Regions from separate parts of the Pseudomonas sp. LS.1a genome, predicted to be linked through region 1. Evidence: riboswitches for the same ligand, from Rfam matches in the RefSeq annotation. Region 1 holds a riboswitch; each other region holds the start of a gene.

Region 1 (2,190 bases):
GCCCGTCACCTCCCTCCGCAAGACCTCTGCTCGGCCTCCTGAAGTCGCGAAGATCAAGAGCAAGATCAAGATCAAGAGCAAGATCAAGAGCAAGATTTAGCAGGCGTTCTGTGGGAGATGGCCCAACCCTTGGGGCTGCGCTGTTGCGTAGATAACTGAAATTGCAAGCAATCCGCGTACCCTGTGGGAGCGGCTTTAGCCGCGAAGAATCCAACGCGGTGCCAGCCACCGCGTTGGATTCTTCGCGGGCATGCCCGCTCCCACAGAGGCCACGTCGCCCTTGCTAACGCGTTCCGGCCCCGGCCCGAGCCGAAGTTGCTTCAAGCCTGCTTGAGCAACAACGCCACCCCCGGGAAATACTGCCCCAGCTCGTTGTGCAACTTGCGGTAGGCATACGGGAAGTACCAGGCGATGGCACAGGCGGTATGTTTCTGCAGATCGTCGACCAGGTCCTGCAGTTCCTCGGGACTGGCGTGCTGGCCGGCCTTCCACGGGCTGATGAACAGCGCTCCGGCCTTCAACTGGCTGGGGTAGGCCACCTGGCGGGCGAGGGCAGCGGTCTGCTGCAGGGCGTCGGCCATGTCCAGCCGGGCGATTTTCGGCCAGCGCTGGCTGGCACTGAGGTATAGCGCTTCACCGGCACTGCTGAGCAACAGGTCGCAGCGCCCTTCGTATTCACCTTCATCGCGCTGCTTCTTGCCGGCAAACTGCTGCAGTGCCGCCAGCTCGGCCTGCCAGGCCGCCGCGGCAAGCAACCCGGTATTGGCGGCTGCCCCATGCCAGTACGGTGCTTCGGCATCGCCGGCAAACTGGTTGAAGCGGTCGATGCAGTCGCCCCAGCGCTCCAGCACCGGGGCAAGAAACTCCAGGCGCGGGTTGTTGATGATCTGGCCTCGCATGCTGCGCTCTCCTGTTGTCGTTGTGATCGCGTTCAGCTGAAAGTGATGGCTATGTGATATCACTGTATCCAGTGTGGCACAACCGGGTGAATTGGCCATTACCCGGGCGGTGACTGTTCGGCTGCAAAGCGGCCCGCTTCGATTGACGCTCCCGGTGCAACCCTCTAACCTTCGCGCGTGTTTCAGGTGCCCTGCCAGCCCCGTCTGGGCAGGGTGAAACTGGGAAGCCGGTGGGTGCCAGCATGGCGCAATTCCGGCGCTGCCCCCGCAACGGTAGGTGAGTCGCGGCCGCGCAGGGCCACTGGGTGCCAGCACCCGGGAAGGCGCGCAGGCCTGGGCCCAGGCCCGCTCACAAGCCCGGAGACCGGCCTGATACTGCCAACGGCATCACGGAGGGTGATGCGCGGTGCACCGTGGCCTACGGCCACGGCCCCTGCGCGTTCTCCGTCTGCCCGCCTATTACCTGTCGCCTCGCGTTGCCGTGGCGCCAGCCAGCGGAGAACCCTGATGAGCGAATCCACCGAACGCGACGAACGCCACCTGGCGCGCATGCAGCGCAAGAAGGCGATCATCGACGAACGCATCGCCAATTCCCCCAACGAGTGCGGCCTGCTGCTGGTGCTGACCGGCAATGGCAAGGGCAAGAGCAGCTCGGCCTTCGGTATGCTCGCGCGCGCCCTGGGCCATGGCATGCAGTGCGGTGTGGTGCAGTTCATCAAAGGCCGCAACAGCACCGGCGAAGAGCTGTTCTTCCGCCGCTTCCCCGAGCAGGTGCGCTACCACGTGATGGGCGAGGGCTTTACCTGGGAAACCCAGGACCGCCAGCGTGACATCGCCGCCGCCGAAGCGGCCTGGGCTGTGTCGCGCCAGTTGCTGCAAGACCCGAGCGTGCAGTTCGTGGTGCTCGACGAACTGAACATCGCCCTCAAGCATGGCTACCTCGACCTTGACCAGGTGCTCTCCGACATCCAGGCCCGCCCACCGATGCAGCATGTGATCGTCACTGGCCGTGCCGCGAAACCCGAGATGATCGAACTGGCCGACACCGTGACCGAGATGGGCATGCTCAAGCACGCCTTCCAGGCCGGCATCCGTGCACAGAAGGGCGTCGAACTGTGAGCCAGCCGCGCCACTGCCCCGCCGTGCTGATTGCGGCACCGGCCTCTGGCCAGGGCAAGACCACCGTCACTGCCGCCCTGGCCCGGCTGCATCGCAACCTCGGGCGCAAGGTGCGAGTGTTCAAGTGCGGGCCAGACTTTCTCGACCCGATGATTCTTGAGCGGGCCAGCGG
Region 2 (2,190 bases), 760 kb from region 1:
CTGCCGTGGATCGGTGTCATCGCCCTGGGCTACGGCCTTGGCCCGTGGTTCGCCCGTGGCAGCGAGGCCGGCCAGCGCCAGCATCGCCTGCTGCTGGCCGGGTTGATCGCGCTGCCGGGCTTTGTCGTGCTGCGCCTGCTCAACGGCTACGGCGAGGCGCCGTGGAGCGCTTACCCAACCCTCACGCAAACCCTGATGAGCTTCTTCAACATCACCAAGTACCCACCGTCGCTGCTGTTCCTGGCCCTGACCCTGGGCTGTGGCCTGCTGTTGCTGCGCGCTTTCGAACGCGCCGGCCAGGCCCGCTGGATCAGCGCCCTGGCGGTGTTCGGTGCAGCCCCCATGTTCTTCTACCTGCTGCACCTGTATGTGCTGAAGCTGCTGTACCTGGCCAGCGTGGCGCTGTTCGGCCGCAACCATGGCGACTACTTCGGCTTCGACGGCATCGCCGCGGTGTGGCTGGGGGCGGTGCTGCTGGCGGTTTCGCTGTACCTGCCGGTACGCTGGTTCGCCCGCCTGAAGGCGCGGCGGCGCGACATCACCTGGCTGAAGTACTTCTGAAAAGCGTTTTCACCCGGCGGCGCGATGGTCTACCATGCCGGCCGCCGGTTTCCACCACGGAATCAATAGGGAATCCCAGGCCCGCCAATTCGGGCCAAACGGAACTGCCCCCGCAACTGTAGGTGCCGAGCCTGCTCCATCGATGCCACTGGGCCACCAACCCGGGAAGGCGGAGCCAGGCCATGACGCACCAGTCAGGAGACCTGCCGGCCTACATTCACCAACCGGCGGGGTGTCCGGGATTGGCTATCAGTGTTGCCCCTGCCGCCAGCGGGGGCTCGACGATGCCTGTCCGTGCGTTCCTCACCCGAACTGTCCGATAGGAGATCGCCCAGCATGCTGCCCCGTTTTGCCACCCTGCTCGCCAGCCTCGGCCTCACCGGCCTGGCCCAGGCTGCTGCCACCCACTACCCGCTGACGGTCGACAACTGCGGCAAACCGCAAACCTTCGCCCAGGCGCCGGAGCGCGCGGTCACCATTGGCCAGGCCGGTACCGAGATGCTCTACGCGCTGGGGCTGGGTGACAAACTGGCGGCCACCTCGCTGTGGTTCAACAACGTGCTGCCCGAGTACCAGGTACAGAACGACAAGGTGCCGCGCCTGGCCGACAACGAGCCCAGCTTCGAGGCAGTAGTGGGCAAGCGCCCGCAACTGGTGACGGTGCAGTTCGAATGGATGGTCGGTGCCCAGGGGGCGGTCGGCACCCGTGAGCAGTTCGATGAACTGAGTATCCCCACCTACCTGCTGCCGTCGGACTGCGAAGGCAAGGACAACCTGGTGGGCGCCGACGGCACCCGCCTGCAGGCGTTCCAGGTCGAAAGCATCTACAAGAGCGTCAGCCAGCTGGCGGAAATCTTCGACGTGCAGGACCGTGGCACAGCCCTGAATGCCGAGCTCAGAAACCGCCTGGACAGCGCCAAGGCGCAACTGGCCGGCAAGGATCTGTCCACCACCTCGGCATTGTTCTGGTTCTCCAGCGCCGACCTGCACATCGACCCCTACGTAGCAGGCCGCCAGGGGGTCGCCGATTTCATGCTGCGCACCCTCGGCGTGCGCAACGTGGTCGAGTCCAGCGAAGAGTGGCCGACCGTTGGCTGGGAAACCCTGGCCAAGGCCAACCCCACCTGGCTGATCATCGCCCGCATGGACCGCCGCCGCTACCCCGCCGACGACTATCAGAAGAAGCTGGCATACCTGCGCAGCGACCCGGTAACGCGCAACATGGACGCGGTGAAACACGACCGCATCATCATCCTCGACGCCGACGCCATGCAGGCCGGCATTCGCTTGTTCAGCGGCCTGCAGACGCTGGCCGCCGCCTTCACCAGCGGCAAAGCAGCCCAGTGATGATGCGCCTGTTACCGATCGCCGTTGCCCTGGTCGCCCTGTTGGCGGCCTTGCTGGCCGGCACCGCCATCGGCGAAACCAACCTGTCACCCGGCGTGGTCGGCCAGGTGCTGGCCAACCACCTGTGGCAGGCCGGCTACCCGGTCGACCCGATCGACGCCGGCATCATCTGGAACTACCGCCTGACCCGCACCCTGGTCGCTGCGGCCTGCGGCGCCGGCCTGGCCATCTGCGGCGTGATCCTCCAGGCATTGTTGCGCAACCCGTTGGCCGAGCCTTACC
Region 3 (2,190 bases), 1.8 Mb from region 1:
CGGGCAATCGGCTTTGCTGTGTATTTCTATAGCTACTCGACCTGGCTAGGTCGCAACGGCATCTACCTGGAAGACCTGTACATCACCCCTGAGCAACGCGGCGACGGCGCCGGGCGACAGTTGCTGCAACACATTGCCCGCGAGGCAGTGGCGAATAATTGCGGGCGGCTGGAATGGAGCGTGCTGGACTGGAACGAACCGGCGATCGGCTTCTACCAGAAGCTGGGGGCCGAGGCGCAGGATGAGTGGGTGCGCTACCGGCTGGATGGGGACAAGCTGGCGGCGTTTGCCCGGGGATAACCGGGGGCGCTTGCGTCCGGTTTCCGGTCAAGCCCGCTCTCCTGGAACTGCGCATCACTCGGCAGGGGCACTGTGGGAGCGGCTTCAGCCGCGAACACCGGCGCAGCCGGTGCCATGCACCGCGTTGGATTCTTCGCGGCTGAAGCCGCTCCCACAGGATGCCCGGAGCCCCCGCAAACTCAATTCTGGCAATTGACGCCAGCCCCGCCCCATGCTCTCCTTATGCCTCGCGTTCAGGTGCCCCCCATGGGGGTGAAACGGGAAACCGGTGCGTCGCAGGCCCTCCAGCAGGGCCGGACAAGGCCGGTGCTGCCCCCGCAACGGTAAGCGAGCGAAGCGTCTTTGCCACTGTGCCCGGTCACCCGGCATGGGAAGGTGACGCCTTCCAGGAGCCTGGCTCCTCCTCGCAAGCCCGGAGACCGGCCTGGCGTTCATGAACACCCCGCGGTGGGCGGGCGCTGTTGCATTCCCCTGGGCCGCCACGCTCGGGGCTGCCGCGCTTGCCCATTGCCCACAAAAAGCAGAGGAACGCGTCATGCCCGTCACCAGCGCCAAGCAACATAGCATCACCACCCCCGTCACCCTCAGCCAGCGTGTCGTTATCGCCGTGGGCGCCAGCCTGCTGGGCCTGTGCCTGGTGTACTTCGCCGGCTTCTCGCACATCGAGGCCGTGCACAACGCCGCCCACGACACCCGCCACAGCGCCGCCTTCCCCTGCCACTGAGTACGCCCGATGATCACACGCATTGCCCGTACCGCGGGCTTCAGCGGGCTACTGGCGGCCTTGCTGCTGACCCTGCTGCAAAGCTTCTGGGTCGCCCCGCTGATTCTCGAGGCAGAAACCTACGAGTCCGCGGCCCCGGCCGCCCAGCACGAACATGCTGGCGAAGTGGCCGCCCATGAACACAGCGCCGAAGCCTGGTCGCCGGAAGACGGCTGGCAGCGGGTACTGTCCACCACCGGCGGCAACCTGGTGGTCGCGGTCGGTTTCGCCCTGATCCTCACCGCCCTTTACAACCTGCGCGAACCAAAGCGTGCCGCCACCGGTGCGTTGTGGGGCCTGGCCGGCTTTGCCGTGTTCTGCCTGGCCCCGACCCTGGGCCTGCCGCCGGAACTGCCAGGTACCGCAGCCGCCGACCTGGGACAACGCCAGGCCTGGTGGGTCGGCACCGCCAGTGCCACTGCGCTGGGCCTGGCCCTGCTGGTGTTCGCCCGCCACTGGTTGCTGAAGGCGCTGGGTGCCGTGCTGCTGGTCATTCCCCATGTAATCGGTGCACCGCAACCCGAAGTGCACGAGAGCCTGGCCCCTGCCGCATTGGAAACCCAGTTCAAAGTGGCCTCCTGGCTGACCAACGCTGCCTTCTGGCTGGCCCTGGGCCTGCTTAGCGCCTGGCTGTTCCGACGCTCCAGCAAGGCCTGATGCCAGCCTTTTACGCCGGCATCGGCTGCCGCCGGGGTTGCCCGGCGGATACGCTGGAAACCCTGCTACGCCAGGCCCTGGACAACCAGGGCCTGGCGTTGGCCGACCTGCATGGCATCGCCAGCATCGGCCTGAAGGCCGACGAAGCCGGCTTGCAGCAGTTGGCCGAACGCCTCGACGTGCCCTTGGTGTTGTACGATACCGCGCAGTTGCAACCCTACGAACACCAACTCAGCCACCGTTCCGCCACAGCCCATACCCACAGCAGCTGCTGGGGCGTGGCCGAGAGTGCGGCGCTGGCCCTGGCAAGTCAGCGGCTTGGCACGGCCAGTTTGCTGCTGACGCGCCAGGTACTGGGCCCGGCCACCCTCGCCCTGGCCTGTTGAACGTTCTCCCCTCTTTCTTGCAAGGACTTTCCATGACGGTCTACTTCATCGGCGCCGGCCCCGGCGACCCGGAACTGATCACGG
Region 4 (2,190 bases), 760 kb from region 1:
TCGCAGCAAGCCGTCAAGCACGGCGCCAGCCGTGAGGAAATCGCCGAAGCGCTTGGCGTTGCCGTGGCGATGAACGCCGGAGCCGCGCTGGTCTACTCGGCACGGGCCATGGATGCGGTGGGCAAGGCCAACGGCTGAGTGCAATTGGCGTCGCCGCCCTTGCGCGACGGCGCCGCGCCACCCAGACTGGGCGGCCCAGCCCTTGCAGGAACCCGCATGATCCACATCCGCCCCATGACGCCGGAAGACTTCGAACGCTTCTGGCCCACCTTCCAGGCCGTTGTCCAGGCCCGTGAAACCTACGCATTCGACCCGGCCTTGAGCTTCGACCAGGCCCGCCAGCTGTGGCTGGAGCTGCCCATGCGCACGCTGGTGGCCGAAGAAGACGGCGAGCTGCTGGGTTCGTATTACCTCAAGGCCAACGCCGCCGGGCCTGGCGGGCACGTGGGTAATTGCGGCTACATGGTCTGTGAGTCGGCACGCGGCCGGGGCGTGGCGCGGCTGATGTGCGAGCACTCACAGAAACAGGCGCGCCAGGAGGGCTTTCTGGCCCTGCAGTTCAACTCGGTGGTGGCCACCAATGAGGTGGCTGTGGCGCTGTGGCACAAGCTGGGCTTTGAAACCGTTGGCCGCTTGCCCAAGGCCTATCGCCACGCCCGCCTGGGGCTGGTGGACTGCCTGGTGATGTACAAGTGGCTGGCGGATGAGCCAGTGGTGGAGAAGCCACCGCTGCTGATCGGGCGCAAGAATATCGAGGCGCGGGTATCGCGGCGGCGCGGGCGCTGATCTTCTCTCGCAGGCCTGGCCTCTTCGCGGGTAAACCCGCTCCCACAGGGATATCACGGGCTTCTGGGCCGGTGTTTTACTTGTGGGAGCGGGTTTACCCGCGAAGAGGCCAGGCCTGCCTACAACTCCCCCCAATGATCACACCAGATTTGACGCCCCTACGTTTCAATGGTCAGATGCCCGCCAGTTTCAGGTGCCCTGCGCCGCCGCGCGCAGGGTGAAACGGGAAGCCGGTGCGTCGTGTTGCCCACGACAAGTCCGGCGCTGCCCCCGCAACGGTAAGCGAGCGAACCCTTCGAGATACCACTGTGCACCTGCATGGGAAGGTGAAGGTTTCATGCCCCTCGCAAGCCCGGAGACCGGCCTGGAGCTTCACTTGGCAACCCGCGGTGGGCGGGCGCAGGCCGGTATCCGTGCGCGCACCTGTGGGCACGGTGCGCCTTTGCGTGTTTTCCACCGGGATCCATTCATTCCTGCAGCAGTGGAACGACATGTCCCGTATGTTAAAGCTTCACCCCCTGGCGGCCTGCCTGGCCGTTTCCCTGCCGGCCCTGGCCGACGACCTTGACCGACAGCCCCTGGCCCTGCCCTCCACGACCATCACCGACACCCAGGGCAGCCACGCCATCGACCTGGCCACCCCGACCCAGGCTGGCTCGCGCCTGGGCCTCAGCGCCCTGGAAACACCGGCCAGCACCAGCAGCATCAGCGCCGAGCAGATCCAGCAGCGCAACAACCTCACCGTGCAGGACGCAGTGACCCGCTCGCCGGGTATCAGCTACGTCGGCTCCCCGGGCGACGGCGGCACGGGTCTTTCCGCCCGCGGCTTTGCCGGCCACAGCTCGGTGATGACCTTGTTCGACGGCGCACGCCTGTACACCGGTGCCGGTACCCAGACGTTCCCGGTCGACCCGTGGATGGTCGAGCGCATCGATGTGATTCGCGGCCCGGCCTCGGTGCTGTATGGCGAAGGCGCCACCGGTGCAGTAGTCAACGTGATCCCGAAAAAGCCGTTTGCCGGCGAGGTACGCAACCACCTGCGCCTGGGCTACGGTTCGTGGGACCGTCAGCAACTCGGCCTGGACAGCGGCGGCAGCCTCGGCGAACGCCTGAGCTACCGCCTGGTCCTGAACCAGCAAGCCGGTAACGGTTGGGTCGACCGCACCCCTTCACGCAGCCTGGCGCTGAGCGCCGCGCTGCGCTTCGATGCCAGCGACGACCTCAGTTTCACCCTCGCCCACGACCGCGGCGATGCGGAGCCTGCCAACTACTACGGCACCCCGCTGATCGACGGTCACTACCGCAGCAGCCTGCGCAAGAAGAACTACAACGTGCAGAACGACGTGCAGCATTACGTCGATGAATGGACCCGCCTGAACACCGACTGGACGTTGAACGACCACC

Evidence for each region. A riboswitch is a leader RNA that binds a small molecule or an ion and turns the genes downstream of it on or off. The one in region 1 is predicted to bind cobalamin.
Region 2: another riboswitch for cobalamin. It lies ahead of MKK04_RS09545 (ABC transporter substrate-binding protein); the one in region 1 lies ahead of cobO (cob(I)yrinic acid a,c-diamide adenosyltransferase).
Region 3: another riboswitch for cobalamin. It lies ahead of MKK04_RS14320 (CbtB domain-containing protein); the one in region 1 lies ahead of cobO (cob(I)yrinic acid a,c-diamide adenosyltransferase).
Region 4: another riboswitch for cobalamin. It lies ahead of MKK04_RS09555 (TonB-dependent receptor); the one in region 1 lies ahead of cobO (cob(I)yrinic acid a,c-diamide adenosyltransferase).

The regions. Positions count from the first base shown of each region.
Region 1 covers NZ_CP092827.1:1,317,656-1,319,845, forward strand. Annotated here, with positions in the region: gene MKK04_RS06140 (hypothetical protein) at 321-899, opposite strand; cobalamin riboswitch at 1,067-1,286, shown strand; gene cobO (cob(I)yrinic acid a,c-diamide adenosyltransferase) at 1,407-2,018, shown strand; gene MKK04_RS06150 (cobyrinate a,c-diamide synthase) at 2,015-2,190, shown strand, end outside.
Region 2 covers NZ_CP092827.1:2,077,190-2,079,379, reverse strand. Annotated here, with positions in the region: gene MKK04_RS09550 (DUF1624 domain-containing protein) at 1-561, shown strand, start outside; cobalamin riboswitch at 590-786, shown strand; gene MKK04_RS09545 (ABC transporter substrate-binding protein) at 898-1,908, shown strand; gene MKK04_RS09540 (FecCD family ABC transporter permease) at 1,908-2,190, shown strand, end outside.
Region 3 covers NZ_CP092827.1:3,100,528-3,102,717, forward strand. Annotated here, with positions in the region: gene MKK04_RS14315 (GNAT family N-acetyltransferase) at 1-300, shown strand, start outside; cobalamin riboswitch at 519-742, shown strand; gene MKK04_RS14320 (CbtB domain-containing protein) at 836-1,024, shown strand; gene MKK04_RS14325 (CbtA family protein) at 1,034-1,720, shown strand; gene MKK04_RS14330 (cobalamin biosynthesis protein) at 1,720-2,106, shown strand; gene cobM (precorrin-4 C(11)-methyltransferase) at 2,139-2,190, shown strand, end outside.
Region 4 covers NZ_CP092827.1:2,081,402-2,083,591, reverse strand. Annotated here, with positions in the region: gene MKK04_RS09565 (carboxymuconolactone decarboxylase family protein) at 1-138, shown strand, start outside; gene MKK04_RS09560 (GNAT family N-acetyltransferase) at 217-786, shown strand; cobalamin riboswitch at 961-1,168, shown strand; gene MKK04_RS09555 (TonB-dependent receptor) at 1,278-2,190, shown strand, end outside.